DNA from 4 places in the Lactobacillus sp. M0390 genome. Region 1 is predicted to be linked to each of the others. Evidence: predicted binding sites of a transcription regulator. Region 1 holds the regulator's gene; each other region holds the start of a gene.
The links. The regulator LexA, encoded in region 1, represses DNA repair genes until DNA is damaged. The targets are predictions, from matches to a motif close to CNAACANNTGTTNG.
Positions count from the first base shown of each region.

Region 1 (4,236 bases):
TCATTGAAGGCTTCAGTATCTTCTTTTCCTTGACCAAAGGTTTTTAGGACCTTAATCCCGGAAATCGATTCCTGAGTTTTATTGTTTAAACGAGAAAAAGCAGCCTGAGATTCATCAAACGCACCGTATAGCTGATCGCCTAATTTCCATGCCCCCCAAGCAAGAAATGGTAATGGAATAAGTGCAACGATTGTTAACCGCCAATCAACAAATACTATCATTGCGACCATTGTTGTTACACTCATCAAAAGTGAATCAACTAATGTCAATACACCTTCACCCGCAACTTCCTGAATCGCTGAAACATCATTAGTGGCGTGTGCCATTAGGTCACCTGTTCTATGGCGTTGATAGAATGTACGATCCATTTCCATAAAGTGCTCAAACAGTTTAGAGCGCATTTGCAATTCTAATTCGGCTGCACCACCCCAAATTTGACGACGCCAAAAATAGCGGAAAGCATATAAAACTAACGCAGCTAGTACAATGGCTAAGATTAAAGTCGCATATTCTTGCCAAGAAATATGACCTTTATCTAATTGATCAGCCATTAAACCCAAAATTCTTGGTGGTACTAAGTTAATTATTGAAGTTAGTGCTAGAAAAGCAACACCGATTAAATAGCGTTTCTTTTCCTTTTTAAAAAACCAGCCTAACTTAAAAAATATACCCATTTTTCACCTGTCTTTCAAAATAAAAAGGCGGAAGAAATAATCCTCCGTCTGATGTCAATCTAGTTAAGATTTTATTTTTGATGTTTCATCATGTTCATCACTTGGTTTACCTTTTTAGCAGAAGGTTTTTGACCCATTTGTGACATCATGGCAACAATCATATCTTCACTGATTGGTGGATTATCTTTAAAATATTTCTTCATGTATGCTCTAGCACCATAAAATCCGCCAACAAGACCTATTAGCAGCGCTACAATAATTAATACAATTGCTAATCCTAAATTCATAAAATAATCACCTCAATTTGTCCAATAGTTATATCTTACCTAAAAAATAAGTAAATTAAAAGCTATAAATCAGTCTTTTCTCAAGCCTTTCTTACGCTGTGCCTTTTTTGCTTTTTCGGAAGTTACTTCTTTACCATTTTTATCTACGATAACCAAGTCTTCGACGTCTTGTTTAAAGCCAGCACGGAAATTTCTGATAAATTCTTTGTGAAGCTTTTGTCGCTCCTCTTCTTCTTCTTTTGTTAACCCCTGAGCTTCTTTCTTATGGTATAACTCATTGATTCTATCTGTTAGTTTTTTTTCTTGTTCTTCAGTTAATCTTTGTTCATTATTTTCAGTCATTTTTGCACCTCTCATTTGTAAAAGTCTACCTTACTTTTTGGATAAAAAAAAGAATAATTATTTAGAACGCCTGTTTGTATTAGGCAACATTATTTGTTAGAATGTAGTTAATACAAAGAATTAACTAACGAATGGGAGAAAAAAATGACCAATAAGCAAAGTTCTAAGCAACTACAAATTCTTCGTTATATATATGATACCGTTGAAAAACGCGGATTCCCTCCCACTGTTAGAGAAATTTGCCAAGGAGTTGAACTCTCATCAACTTCTACAGTTCACGGTCATCTTTCTAGATTAGAAAGAAAAGGCTTAATTGTTAAGGACGCAACTAAACCTCGAGCACTAGAAATAACAGAAGAAGGCAAAAAGGCACTTGGTGTCAAGCCTACTGATATTCCAGTTGTTGGTGATGTCACAGCAGGTCAGCCTATTTTAGCCGTTGAAGATATTGAAGATTATTTCCCACTTCCCCCTGATTTAGCTAATGATGCTGGCGACTTATTCATGCTACGAGTTCACGGTGAAAGCATGATTAACGCTGGTATTTTAAACGGAGACAATGTGATTGTCCGTAAACAAAGCTCTGCTACTAACGGTGAGATTGTTGTTGCAATGACCGATGAAAATGAAGCAACCGTCAAGCGGTTCTATAAAGAAAAAGATCATTACCGTTTACAGCCAGAAAATGATACTATGGCACCAATACTCTTGAACAGCGTTCATATCTTAGGTAAAGTGGTTGGCTTATATCGAAACAACATTATTTAGAAACTATTTATTACACCATTGAAATTTACGAACTAGTTTTATTCGGAATTCAATGGTTTTTTTCTACATTTTTGAGTCACATCTAAATAAAGCAGAAATGCAAAATTTGTCCTTTTATCTTTCCACAGCAATTATTAAAATGTAATTCACAAATTTTTGAAGTTATTTCGGTATTGAATGCTGTTATATCAATATTTGTTTTAAACTTTGTGAAATACAGCATGGTTTCACATCAGTTTCACACTTCCATTTTTTCACAAAGTTGGAAATTAAATGTTGGCTATAATATTTGCTGCTAAATTGATGGCTTTTTCACGAGCATCACTGCCCCAACCTCTTTCGTCATGATTTTCTAAGTCTTTGAGAGAATCTGCTGTAAATAATATTTGTGCAAAATCTACCCCTCTAAATTGTGCACACGCAGCCATTGCTGCACATTCCATCTCTACACAAGAGGCCCCCAGTTCTTTGGCCTGCTTTACTTTCTTGACAGTTTCCCTAAAGAAACCATCAGTTGTCCAGGTAGTTACTTCTTCAACTTTAAAGCCTTCTTGATTCAGTAACTTTTTTGTCTTTGTTAGAAACCTTGAGTTTAAATCAATATATGTTCCTGGTTTCATATAATGAAAGGATGTACCGTCATCTCTAATAGCTCTTGTAGGTAGTAGAAAATAGTTCTCTGGTAAATCAACTAAGCAGCCTGCTGATCCTATTGCTAAAATCTGTTTAACACCATAACTTATTAGCCAATCTAATAGCTCTACAGCAGCTGCAGCACCTATTTTTGCCTGACAAAAAGTAATTTTTTGTCCATCTAAATCAACCTCATATATTGGGGTTTCTCCTTCAAAGCAGTCAAAGAACCCAAGCTTTTTATGAGGATAACGAGCCAAAAAATCACTGATTACATCAGGAGTTAAGAATGCGAACAGCAGCTTGGGCTGAAAATGAAAGTGATTAATTTCTTTTTCGTGATCTCGTTCTAAAACAGCCCGCGGTTCAGGATCAAAATTTAACAAAAATGGTTCTTTCATAGTTCTTTTCCTCATTAAAAATATTTTAATAAATATTTTAACATAAACAAAAAAGAGAATCACTCCATTGCGGAGTGATTCTCTTTTACTTAAACGTGAATTAACGACGCTTTTCTGCGATTCTTGCAGATTTACCATGACGTTCACGTAAGTAGTAAAGCTTAGCACGACGTACACGACCGTGACGTAATACTTCAATCTTAGCTACTCGAGGGTCATTTACTGGGAAGGTACGTTCAACACCAACACCGGAAGCAATCTTACGAACAGTATAAGTTGCAGCAATACCTGCACCCTTACGTTTGATTACAACACCTTCGAACATCTGAATACGTTCGTGAGAACCTTCAACAACACGTACGTGAACACGAACAGTGTCACCAGCACGGAAGTCAGGAATATCATCACGTAATTGTTCTTTAGTTAATTCTTGAATTAATGGATCCATATTTTTCTCCTTCTTCGGCATTCATCAACGATTATCTACGCCAGCGGAACACCCATAACTATTAGTACATTACAATTGCACCTTTGTTATCTTAGCAAAGAAAGCTTGTAAAATCAAGCTCTTGTGTCTTCTTGTTTAATCTCTTCTAACATGGTTTTTTCTTGAGAACTAAGTTCATAATTTTCCAGTAAATCAGGCCGATACAAATACGTTGCTCGTAGCGACTCTTTATGACGCCATTCTTCAATTTTTTGATGATTACCTGAAGTCAAAACAGCTGGGACCTTCATCCCTTCAAAATCTTCTGGTCGAGTATACTGCGGGTATTCTAATAAGCCATGTGCAAAGCTTTCTTCAACTGGAGAGGCTGCGTTACCTAAAATACCAGGTAATAGCCGTACAGTTGCGTCAACCATACTCATCGTTGGTAATTCTCCACCAGTTAAAACATAATCTCCAATTGAAACAGTTTCATCCGCTAAATCATAAACACGCTGATCAAAACCCTCATAATGGCCACAAATAAAAGTTAAATTATCTTCTTTTGACCATTCCTGTGCCATTTTCTGATTGAAAGTCTTTCCTTGTGGTGCCGTAATAATCACTTTACCTTTATTGGCAAGTGAATCAAGTGCCTTTTTAATTGGCATAATTTGTAAGACCATGCCTGCGCCGCCGCCGTA
Region 1 covers NZ_JACFPH010000001.1:689,862-694,097, forward strand. The annotation lists gene H3R25_RS03275 (ABC transporter ATP-binding protein) at 1-674, opposite strand, end outside; gene H3R25_RS03280 (YneF family protein) at 746-961, opposite strand; gene H3R25_RS03285 (DUF896 domain-containing protein) at 1,031-1,303, opposite strand; gene lexA (transcriptional repressor LexA) at 1,448-2,071, shown strand; gene H3R25_RS03295 (nucleoside phosphorylase) at 2,341-3,105, opposite strand; gene rplS (50S ribosomal protein L19) at 3,206-3,553, opposite strand; gene trmD (tRNA (guanosine(37)-N1)-methyltransferase TrmD) at 3,667-4,236, opposite strand, start outside.

Region 2 (4,236 bases), 520 kb from region 1:
GCATAAGCCTGTTTAACTCCGTCATACCGATTGGCAATTTGTTCTAGTTCAGTTAACCGTCTAATATAGTTTTCTAAACTTTCACTTCTTGCTCCTGGTCTCGCAGAAGAAATCGTGTCTGCTGCTACTACTAGTTCAGCAATAAACGAAGTCTTCGGTACATCCCCGTGATGAGCAGCAATTGCATTAACTACTACATCTGGTTCATGATATTTTCTTGTTAATTCCACACCTATTTCTACGTGTGAGCCTTCAATATCATGATCGATGGCTTTTCCTATATCGTGTAATAATCCCGCGCGAACCGCTAATTTTTCATTTAAACCTAGCTCAGCCGCCATTGTGCCGGCTAATTTTGCCACTTCAATCGAGTGACCTAAAACATTTTGTCCATATGATGTCCGATACTTGAGTCGACCTAATGTTTTAACCAATTCAGGATTCATTTTGTGAATTCCTAATTCCATTAGGGCGCTTTCACCAGCTTCATAAATATCGTCGTTGACCTCTTTACGAGCCTTATCAACCATTTCTTCGATTCTAGCAGGGTGAATCCGTCCATCCTTAATTAAACGTTCCATTGCTCGTTTTGCAATTTCACGTCTAATTGCGTCAAAACCACTTAGTGTAACTACTTTTGGAGTATCATCAATGATTAAATCAACACCAGTAAGGGCTTCAAAAGAACGAATATTTCTACCTTCACGGCCAATAATTCGTCCTTTCATTTCTTCATTAGGCAAATCAACAACCGATACTGTAGTCTCAGCCACAGTATCAGCTGAACTATTCTGAATGGCATCAATAATGATTTTATGAGCATAGTGATCAGCTTTTGCCTTAACTTCCTCATTACTATTTTGAATCATTTCCGCACGTTCTTTAACTAACTCATCAGATAGTTGACTAAGAACCATCTTTTTACCCTGCTCTTTATCCAAATGAGCTACTTCGTAGAGCTTATCTTGGCTTTGCTGTACTAGCTCATCAGCTTCTTTAATTTTTTCATCTAAATCAGCTTTTTGTTTTACTAATTGGTTTTCCTTCTCGGTTAGTCCATCCTCTTTTTCGATCAACAAAGAATTCTTGTGATTGAGTGTATCTTCTCGTTGTTTTAAGCGATTATCATCACGTGCAATTGCGTCACGCTTTGTGTTTAGCTCATCTTCAACTTTTTGTCGATATTCTTGAATCTGTTCTTGAGCTTCAAGAATTTTCTCTTTTTTGGTATTTTGTGCACTTTGCTTAATAGCATCTGCTGCCTGCTTTTGTGCGTTGACTTCAGCTTTTGCGGCATCTACTTGTGCTTTTGCTTCGGTTAAAATATGGTCAGCATCACTTTGCGCATTTTGGACTTTTTTCTCCCAAATGTTCTTTCGAACAGCATAGCCAATGACTGTACCAACTAAAATTGAAATAATAGCAACCGCGACGGGAATCAATATTGTATTTGTCATGATTACTATCGCCTTTTTTATTTTTAGATTATTTACACATAATTAATAATAATGAACCGCGAGAACGATGTCAAACAAGTAGAAAAAAACCTTGATCCAAATTATAGATCAAGGTTAATCTCCTCAATTTTAGTTACTTTTGTTGTCGGTTTCCTTTTTTTCGGAAACCTCCTTTTCAGCATTCTCGGCTTCTTTAGCCTTTTTGCTTTTAACTTTTTCAGGGTCTTCACGCTCAGCAATTGACTCTTCATCAATTCCATAAGCCTGCCTTACCTTCTGTTGAACTTCATCATAAATATCAGGATGGTCTTCAAGATATGCCTTGGCATTTTCACGCCCTTGACCAATTCTTTCATCGTTATATGAATACCAAGAACCCGCTTTAGCAACAATATCTTTATCAGCGGCCATATCAAGTAATTCACCACTTTGTGAAATACCCTTGCCGTACATCATATCAACTTCAGCAACTTTAAATGGCGGTGCAACCTTGTTTTTAACCACTTTAATTTTTACTCGGTTACCAGTAATTTCGCCACCAGTTTGCTTGATTTTTTCTGCTCTTCTAATCTCTAGTCTAATCGTAGAATAGAACTTAAGGGCACGGCCACCAGGAGTAGTTTCTGGATTACCAAACATAATACCGACTTTTTCACGAATCTGATTAATAAAAATTGCAATCGTTTTTGTCTTATTAATGTTTCCTGACAGCTTACGTAAGGCCTGACTCATCAAACGAGCCTGCAAACCAACGTGACTGTCACCCATTTCACCATCAATTTCTGCTTGAGGTACTAAGGCAGCTACAGAGTCAACAATTAAAATATCAATCGCGCCACTCGTAATCAGTGTGTCCGCAATTTGCAAACCTTCTTCACCAGTATTTGGCTGGGATAGGATAAGTGAGTCAACATCAACACCTAAAGCTTCCGCATATGCTGGATCCATTGCGTTTTCCGCATCAATATACGCAGCCGTTCCGCCACGCTTTTGCACTTCAGCTACAGCGTGCAAAGCAACCGTAGTTTTACCTGAAGATTCAGGTCCATAAATTTCAACAATTCTGCCTCGCGGATAGCCGCCAACCCCAAGAGCTGCATCTAATGCAAGCGAGCCGGATGGAACGGTTGAAATTTTGGTATCCGCCTTGTCGCCCATGCGCATAACGGCACCTTTACCAAAATTCTTTTCGATTTTTTTCAGCGCATTTTCCAATGCAGCCTGCTTTTCATCTTTGGCCAAGAATTTTTTCCTCCTCTAGTATCTAGTCCTCAATTTAGTACTTACTAATTATACTTTGATTTAGTGTATATTTGCAAGAAAAAGCGAACAAATGTTTTAAAATTACTTTCTTACTAATAAGTACGCTAGAACTAACAATAATTTTTTGCAATTTAATTTCTTAGCCCTTTTGGTTGCAACCATTTTTGTAAAAAGTTCAGAAGTAAATCTGCCAAAATTGCCATTAACGCGGTTGGCAATGCACCTGCTAAAATAATTGCACTACCGTTAGTTGCATTGGTACCACGGATAATTATATCGCCTAATCCTCCTGCACCAACAAAAGAACCAATTGATGTGATTCCAATTGCAATCACGAGAGCATTTTTTAATCCGGCAATAATTACTGACATTGATAACGGAAGTCGCACCAGATAGAGCAACTGCCATTTAGTCATACCCATCCCTTTACCTGAGTCAATGACATTTTTATCAACACTCTTCATTCCAGTATATGTATTTTTAATAATTGGTAATAAAGAATAGAGTGTCACCGTCACTATTACTGTCATTACACCTAGTCCCATCGCAATCATAATTATTGAAAGCAATGCAAGTGACGGAATTGTTTGAATAAAGTTGGCAATTTCTACAACAAAGTTACCTAAGTGTGCATTTCTAGAAATAAAAATTCCAATGGGAATTCCAACTACAGCAGCAAACAGTACACCGTAAATCGAGATTAAAAACGTACGGTTAAATTGTTGCAAAACGTAACTGCCATTGTGCTGGTAATAATAAATAAATTGTTGCCACAAACCTAATTTTGACATTATTTTTGCCCCCTAAAGTAATTGTGCTTGACCAAGAATTGATGAGCGACAGTAGCAGGCTCAAGTAATTTATCATCCACTTGATAATTCATTGCCCTAATTTCATGGACATTAATATTACCTACTAATCTACTTAAAAGCGGCTTCAAATCTGGATGCTCACGTAAAAGATAGTTATTAATCAACATCCCGCAGTTATATGGTGGGAAAAAGTGCTTATCATCTTTTAGTAAGTGTAATTTATAGCTATCAATCCGGCCATCAGTTGAATAGCCTAAAATGACATCCATCTTTCCACTCTTCAAAGCTGAATATACTAATCCGATATTCATTGGGTGTGCTTTTGAAAAGGTAATGCCATACGCTGTCTGAAAGGCAGGATAACCAACACCAGGAGCATTGACCCATTCGGATGCAACTCCGAAAGAAAACTTATCCTTCACCTTTTTCAGATCAGAAATATTATATAGATGATATTTTTTCTGATCTTTTGCTCTTACCATAAAGGCATAGTTGTTTGCGAAACCATAAGTTGGCAGATAAGTTTGATCCCATCTTTTCTTTACTTCTCGCCTAACTGTTTCATTCGCCTTTTTTGAATCCTTAATTGCTGGTAATAGTAAATTGGCGGTCAATTCACCACCATCATAGGCCGCAGCTTGAATGTCAGCATCATGCCGATAAAGAGCTTGGTGTTGCATTGGCGCTGAACCTAAATTATTGAT
Region 2 covers NZ_JACFPH010000001.1:168,348-172,583, reverse strand. The annotation lists gene rny (ribonuclease Y) at 1-1,457, opposite strand, end outside; gene recA (recombinase RecA) at 1,587-2,699, opposite strand; gene H3R25_RS00805 (ABC transporter permease) at 2,852-3,511, opposite strand; gene H3R25_RS00800 (osmoprotectant ABC transporter substrate-binding protein) at 3,511-4,236, opposite strand, start outside.
Region 2: a site for LexA is predicted at 2,784-2,797, ahead of recA (recombinase RecA). Genes of this name have one in related genera too.

Region 3 (4,236 bases), on a different contig from region 1:
ATAGAGTGGTGGATAGGGCCAGGGCTGTTAAGCCAATGCCAACTTTCTTGAAAAATTTCATTTTATGACCTCACAAAAAATCTCTTAAGTTAATATCATTGTACCCTAAACTGATATTTAAAATGGTTTTATTATATAAATTACCTAAACTTTTGCGTGGCTTTCAATATTTTCGCGTGATTTAGTTAGTTTTCAAATTAAGTAATAAAAATAGAGTTAAACCACTCTTATTTGGTGGACTAACTCCATTTTTTTAATTTAACTCCATTCAGCGAAGTTTAAAGTACTTAATTGAATTTTGGTTGTGTCAAGTAGCCAAATTGCCTGTTTTACTTGTGCAATCGTTGCTTTTGGAGATTGTAAAATAGAAGAAGCAATCATCAAAGCATTATTATAATTACTTACTGCACTTTGTTGCTCACACTTAACATTCTTGTTATTCTTATTTTCCTCAAATTTTCTTTGCAATTCTTGCTTATCCTTATTTGTTGCTACTTTCTGATCGTTCTCAGCATCTTTAGCAGTATTGAGAGGAGTAAGTTTAATTCCGCTTGCAAAAGTAACTTCACTAGCTTTGACGAAGCTGTTAGTATAACGCATCTTATCTTCTGTCGATTCAATTAGTTTATTGCTTTTATCAAACTCTGGTTTTTTAAGGTCAGTGCCGTCGTTATTAACAAAATAGCTTCTGTCTATTCTGTAGGTTAAAAAGTGATAAAACAGTTCTGCTTTGTTTTCGCTAGGTACCCATAAGTAATAAAGACCATCAACGGTCAAGAGGTTTTGCTCACGGTTCCTGTAACTGATACCTGTTGGAGTACCGTTAAAATTATAGAATTTAGTATTTGTCGTAGTATTAGGCCTTACATAGGTGAATGTAAGTTCATCGTAACTTGATGTTGGCAAATAGTTTCTCAATTTAATGTAACTTTGACCAACATATTCGTTAGGATAATCGTGCAGGCGATAGATATAGCCTTCAAAGTCTTCTGCCCAAGGCGCAACCGCTAAATCAACTTTGATTTTTTGACCCTTTTTTAGAACGTGCTTAGTAGAATCATTGGCTAATGTTTGAGTTGACGTCTTTTTGAGAACAGTAGCATAAGTAACGCCATTATACATAAGAGGATACCCATCTATGCTATCAACGTTATTTGCGCTAATATAACGATTTTTCCCTATTGCATAACAGTCTTTACCATTAACTGTTTCTGTCGGCAAATAATAAAAGGTTGCCTTTTGCTCAGAAACGTTAAATTTTTCAAAGTAATATTTTTGCTTGGATTGAGTTTGCTTAACCTGCCCCTGATAGTTAACGACAGATTTGACTGGTAGAGTTTCGCCTTTTAGTTTACCGGTTTTAGTATAGATTGCAGATCTGTGATTCAAAACCAGCTTACCGGTCTTAGAGCTTTTGCCGTTAACGTTATTGACATCACCGTCATTAATATATTCTCCTTGACCAATTTTATAGTATTTTTGCCCATTAATCATTATTGTGCCGTAATAATCTAAGGAGTCGACATCAAAAAAGGAAACATAGCAGAAACCATTAACATCTACTTCAATTACAGAATAATTCCCGCTTTTTCTTGCTTTAAGTCTTTGACCATATTGATTATATACGGGTGCGTCATTAACTAAAGTAATTCTGTTTTTAGCTAATTTTTGTGTTTTTGGCGCAGCTTGGACTGTTTGAACATGATTTAGACTTGGCAGCAGTGGACTAATTGTTAATACTGCTGCGGCTATACCAAGACCAATTTTCTTAAAAAATTTCATATTTTCACTTTATTATATGTGACGTTGTACCCAATATAATTATAACGTGGACTAGTTAATAAAGTTAGAGCAAACCAATGTTCTTTTATTTTTGCTAGCGGACAAATACTTGTATAATTAGGGTAAGTAAGTGTTTAGAAGTAAATAAAGAAGATGTAATAATGAAGCAAGAATCATTGTTTGCAAATAATGGTGAAAATGAGCCATTAGCTAACCGTGTACGTCCCCAAAATCTAGATCAATTTGTAGGACAGGAACAACTTTTGGGACCAGGAAAAATATTGCGGGAAATTATTGATAATAATCAAGTTTCTTCAATGATTTTTTGGGGTCCACCGGGAGTTGGGAAAACAACTTTAGCAGAAATTATTGCTAGGCAAAGTCAGGCCAGCTTTTTTAATTTTAGTGCGGTTGATAACAGTATTACCAAGATTCGTAAAATTATGAAGCAAGCTGAAGCAGAACACGAAATGGGGCAAAAGACACTAGTCTTCGTTGATGAAATCCATCGCTTTAATAAAGCACAACAAGATGCATTTTTACCCTACGTTGAGCGTGGCAGTATTACTTTGATTGGAGCTACTACTGAAAATCCTTCGTTTGAAGTCAACTCGGCTTTGCTATCACGCTGTAAAGTGTTTGTTTTAAAGCCTCTAGAAGTTGCAGACATTATTAAGTTATTGAAAAATGCGCTTGCCAATCCTAATGGTTTTGGCAAGCTGTCAGTTAAAATTAGCGACCAAGAAATTAAAGCAATTGCCAAGTTTGCTAACGGTGACGCGAGAACAGCATTGAACACGCTGGAAATGGCGGTTTTAAATGGTCATAAAACTGGCAATATGGTCAGTGTAACCATGGATAGCTTGTCGCAGTTAGTCACGCAAAAGTCAGTCTTGTATGATAAAGACGGTGAGGAGCACTACAACATTATTTCAGCGCTTCATAAGTCGATGCGTAACAGCGATGTAGATGCGGCAATTTATTGGCTGTCGCGGATGCTTGAAGGTGGAGAAGATCCACTATATATTGCTCGCAGATTGGTGCGCTTTGCCAGTGAAGATATTGGCTTGGCAGATACTAATGCATTAAATGTAGCTATCAATGTTTTTCAGGCTTGTCAGTTTTTAGGGATGCCTGAATGTGATGTGCATTTGACGGAAGCAGTGATTTATCTGGCGCTTGCGCCAAAGTCAAATGCGGTTTATAAAGCTAGATTAGCTGCTGAAGATGATGTCAAAAAGACGATTGATGAACCAGTGCCATTACAGATTCGCAATGCACCAACCAAGTTAATGAAGGACCTAGGTTATGGCAAAGATTACCAATTGGCTCATTATGCTAAAGACAAGTTAACGACAATGAAAACTATGCCGCCGAGTTTAGAAGGCCATGAATATTATTTGCCAACTTCGCAAGGTCATGAAGACCGCTTTAAAAAGAGGCTGGAGCAGATTAAAGAATGGCACAGAGAAAACGATGATTAAGGCGAGACTAAGAGAGTATATAAAAAGGTATTAGATCATAAATCTAATACCTTTTTTGTTACAACTAATAACATTTATACTTTTAACTTAGTGGATATTTATAGGTTCTTCAGTAGGTTTACCCGGAAGTTTCTTAATATTAATCAGCTTTTTCTTTAGCTTGGAATGATACAAGTAAGAGCCATTGTTTGATAAGAAAACGACGCCGGACTCTTTGCCATCTGTATCTTTTAAGGTAAAAGTGCTGTTACTTACACGTTTATAAGTGCCTCTTTCAAATTTGTGTCCGTCTACGTATATGGCATATTTGGGTTTCGTGCCACAGGAAATTTCTACATGAGGATTTAAAGCATTTCCTGGTGTTGCAGTATTAGTAAAACCACCATAAATGGTAGGCGGTTTTCTAGTGGTATAGAGCAAAAAGCCTAATGTTACGATAAGTAAAAGTGCGAGAACGCAGGTGCTGATTTTGTAGCCGTTTTTCTTCATGAATTTTTCTCCTGTTGATAAGGTAAAAGAAACTGGTTTAACCAGCTAATATAAAAGATGGGTTCTATTATCTATATATAATAATAGAAATAGATTTTTGTCAAACGTAATTAAGCAAGATATAGAGCAGCGATAATGTAATTATTTCTAAATAAAATACCTTTGTATATATTATATAAAATTTGAGCAATGTCACCGTTAGGGTAGTGTTGAATTTGATTGGTAGAAACACCAAGAAGAGTTTTGACTGTAACTTCTAGTCCGGCTTCTTCGCGAAATTCACGTTTGCAGGCATCTTCAGCCGATTCGCCAAACTCTAAAGCTACACCTGGTAAACCCTAACGCTTAAAATCACTGCGTTTTTGCAATAATATTTCATTGTTAGAATTGACTAACACGCTATAGGGATTTTTTACAAAGTATAATTAAAAAATAAAAAGATGCTCCATTTTTTGGAACATCTTTTTATTTAAAGTTAGTT
Region 3 covers NZ_JACFPH010000003.1:160,582-164,817, reverse strand. The annotation lists gene H3R25_RS07180 (SLAP domain-containing protein) at 1-61, opposite strand, end outside; gene H3R25_RS07175 (SLAP domain-containing protein) at 259-1,782, opposite strand; gene H3R25_RS07170 (replication-associated recombination protein A) at 1,944-3,266, shown strand; gene H3R25_RS07165 (hypothetical protein) at 3,354-3,755, opposite strand; partial or broken gene H3R25_RS09065 (NUDIX domain-containing protein) at 3,866-4,078, opposite strand; gene H3R25_RS07155 (amino acid ABC transporter ATP-binding protein) at 4,231-4,236, opposite strand, start outside.
Region 3: a site for LexA is predicted at 1,853-1,866, ahead of H3R25_RS07170 (replication-associated recombination protein A). Genes of this name have one in related genera too.

Region 4 (4,236 bases), 180 kb from region 1:
GTCACTACCTTTAGTCCGGTAATTGCTACGCACTTGGGTGAAAAATCGTTTGCAATTGGCTGGATGATTGATATTGATAAGATTGATTTGGGCTAAGTAGAAGCAGCTTATAGGCTGCTTTTTTTGTAACTTGAGGTAAATAAACATGGAAAAAAGAGATCAATTTACTAATTGGGCAATTGAACTTCAAAGTCTTGCTCAAGACGGATTAGCATACGGTCACGACCGTTTTGACCTAGAGCGATATACCAGAATTAGGGAAATTGCTACAGAAATGATGTCTGCTAAGACTGGTTTACCAATAAAACAGGTAAAAGAACTCTTTAGTAGCGATGATGGTTACCAGACTCCAAAATTAGCAGTTCGCGCCGCGATTTTTAATGACGGGAAGATCTTGCTTGTTAAAGAAACGACTGATGAACATTGGTCAATGCCAGGTGGCTGGTGTGATCCTAATTTAACAACGACTGAAAATTGCATCAAAGAAGTTAAGGAGGAAGCTGGACGCGAAGTCGAAATTGAAAAAGTAATTGCGCTAATTGATAAATCCGTTAGTGTTCATAATCAAAAAAGAGTAGAGCGTGCAATTAATTGTTGCAGTGTCTTTTTCCTTTGCAAAGAACTTGGCGGTAAATTCGTTGTAAACACTGAAACGACCGAATATGATTATTTTGACGTTGATCATCTTCCACCATTATCAGTAAATCGTACTACTGCAGATGAAGTAAAAATGTGCTTAAAGGCTGCACATGATCCGCATTGGCAAGTTATTTGTGACTAACATAAAAAAGCTGGATAGTTAATCCAGCTTTTTTTCTCCTTGATTTTTAACATTAGCAATTTCATTTAAAGCATCACGTTGTTTCTTTTGGTCAACATGCGTATATAAGTCTGTTGCTGATGTGCCTTTTTGGCCCAATTGTTGCGCAACGAGCACTTGATCTTTAGTTACCCCATAAAGTTCGGAGGCAAGCGTATGACGCAATTTATGCGGTGTTAACGGATGGCCAAACGCTGCAGAGTATTTATTAACCATTTTTTCAATTGCATTAGTTGTAATTCTCTTAGTTTGACCATGCCATCTGGTAAGGAAAAAGGCATTCTGCTTTTTATCAGCAAAATAACGCTTCTTGCGTATTTCACGATAACTGTTCAAATACTTAATCGTCCACTTTGCAATTGGTACACTGTCGCGTTGACCACCTTTACGGGTTACATCAAGTGAGGCTTTCTTTAAATTGATGTCAGCTAAGTCAATTCCTGCACACTCAGAAACCCTTATTCCAGTTCCTAAAATAAGGGCAATAATTGCCATATCGCGTTCTTTATTGATTTTAAAAGATGGCAGGGCATGCTTGTTGCACTGCTTTTCAAAATTTTTATCAATAAAATCCAAAAACTGATATTTTAAATCACCAGTATACATGTGGGATTCCAAAATATGTGCGCGGTAGTTTAACGTTTTTGTATTGTTAAGTGAGTCAATCTTCAACATAACATTTCTTTCGAAATAAGGCTCACCATTGTTATTGTCGGCTGTGATGGTTAAAAACTTAAATAAAGAGCGCAATGCATTGATTGAACGGTTAATTGTAGTAGGGGAATTTAAATTACCCTGTTGGTTTTTAACATGCCCCAAGTAATTGATATAAAGCATTATGTCGTTACGCTGAAGATTAGCCAAAGTATCAGTAGTAATATGCTGGTTGTCTTCAGCGTCAGATATTCCTTCTTGCCTTAACCAATCAAAAAAACGCCTGATTTCAGTCAAATATTGGTAAGAAGTTGCTAATGAGTGATTGGTACCAAAATTATACTCTTTAACAAAATCAGGCATTTTCTTCAATTCTTCTTCAATAAGGTCTAAGTACTTTTTAGTTTCCACGTAGTTCTCCTAACTATGCTTTTTTATCATTATAAAGCAAAAACGGAATGTATGTTTGTCTTTTTGCTAAAAAGAGTGATTAAAACAACCATTTGAAGCTAATCTCGTATAATAAATTTCTGAATAGAGCAAAAAAGCCTATCTAGATAGCACATTTATTCACCCAATATATAACTATATAATAATATTAAATAAGTAATATTTTATTAGATAAAGCTAGATGACTGCTTATCTAAACAATATCATTATCGAAAAATACATCATTAATTTAAGAATACATTACTAAGATTAGCCTTAACTAACCGACTAAAAGCAAAGCTTTTATAAGCATTTGGAGGCATTACTTATTTTGACATAAAAGTCAATATACAAGATTAATATTTTTTTAATAATTTTACAATATATATCTTTTATATTAGTTAAAAGAGTAATATAATTACTTCAAATGTTAAAAAGAAATTAGGCAGTGTGTATGTATATAATAAACAAATTTAAAGAGCAGGTTGAAAGTAATCCAACCAAAATAGCTGTAACAAGTAAATCTAGGAGTTATTCTTTTAAAGAAGTAAAAAATATTGCAGTGCAAATTGCTCAAGAGCTTGATCGAAAACAAGGTTCAAAAATAGTGGCATATTATCTTAATGATACTTGCTTTGTGCTGCCAACAGTACTTGGAATTTGGTTATCTGGTAGGATACCTATGCCACTAGTTTCTGCTTTAAAATTACCGGAAGCAGTAAAACGAGTTGAAGACGTTGAATTTGACACCTTACTAGTTGATTTCGCAGTAGAAACAGAGCAAGAAATCATTAAAGTTAATGACTTTGACTCCAAGGAAGACTGTACATATCAAAATATAGAAAGTGCGCAATTCGAGAATAATGATACGGTTTATATCCTTTCAACTTCTGGCAGTACGGGAATACCAAAAAAAGTTTTTTTAGCAGAAAAAAATATTAATTGGATTGTCGACACTCTTTATCCTTTAATTGATATTAATCAAAATTCCAGTTTCTTGTTTTCAACCCCATACTCTTTTGACGTCTCTATAAGTGAAATATTAGCTCCCGCTGTTACTGGCTGTATTCTGGTTTGTTTAGAAAAGGGGTACAGCATTAGGGAAGTTCCGGCTGTACTTAGTAAACAAAAAATTACTCATCTATCCCTTTCACCATCATTTGCTGATGCGTTATTGGATATAACCGATAACCAATGTTTCCTCCAACTCAAATGCGTTATGATTGCAGGTGAAAATTTTCCAATTTCATTGGCCAACAAATTGAAAACAACTTTATCCAATGGATGTAGAGTTTTTAACTTATATGGTCCAACCGAAACCACATTATACGCAACATGTCATGAATTAACTGGAAATGAACAAGAGTTTGTTCCAATCGGCAAAGCCTTGGATGGAGCCGTTGCTAAAATTTTTGATAAGGACAGACTAAAAGAAGTAGAGAAGGGCGAACTCTACATAGGAGGCAAGGGTCTTACACAAGGTTATCTACTAGATCCAGTTAAAAACAATGAAAGCTTTATAACAATTGCCGGTCATAAATATTATTCTACTGGCGATAATGTCTTTAGGAATCAGGATAATGAATTAGTCTTTCTTAATCGTCAAGATGATCAAATCGAAGTCAATGGTATTCGTATTGAGTTAGGCGAAATTCAGGCAATTGCATCGTCAATCGAGTCTATCAAATCTGCAGTTGTAAAGTACTTTAAGGGCAAAATATATATATTTTATATTAGCTCAAATAACCAAGAAGAAGTAATCTTATCCAAACTTCCAGATTATATAAAACCAATTATCTTAAAGGTAGATCATTTTAGCTATACCTATAATCGTAAATTTGCAACGGAAAAAATGATTAATGAGTATTACACGTTGAACTCAGATGAGAACAAGGATAAGGATATAAAGGCTCAAGTAGATTCTATTTTAAACAAGTATCATGTAAACCGTGTTTCTGATTTAGATTCTCTGGACTTAGTACGCTTGCTTTTAGATCTTGAACACACATTTAATATTAAAATTAATGAGGCTCAGGCTTCAATGTTGGTTACATCCAATGACGTAGTAAATTTAGTTATTGCTGCTAGGAATGAGACAAATGAAAAAACTACAACTCCTACATCTAATTTAAAAGCAGATCTAATTAATCTTGCCAATATGATGAAAAACCTGTCATTCACATATGACGACGAACAAATAATGGCTTCATCATCACAACAAAGTCTTTTCAGACAACACAAGAAATCGATTATCTATACTAGTTTTAAACTAAAAGAAGTGACAGCCAAAGAGGTCGAAAAAATTAGGCAGCTTTTTTGTAAATTAGCCGAAA
Region 4 covers NZ_JACFPH010000001.1:507,724-511,959, reverse strand. The annotation lists gene H3R25_RS02460 (DegV family protein) at 1-96, shown strand, start outside; gene H3R25_RS02455 (NUDIX hydrolase N-terminal domain-containing protein) at 146-781, shown strand; gene xerS (tyrosine recombinase XerS) at 800-1,885, opposite strand; gene H3R25_RS02445 (AMP-binding protein) at 2,358-4,236, shown strand, end outside.
Region 4: a site for LexA is predicted at 1,930-1,943, ahead of xerS (tyrosine recombinase XerS). Genes of this name have one in related genera too.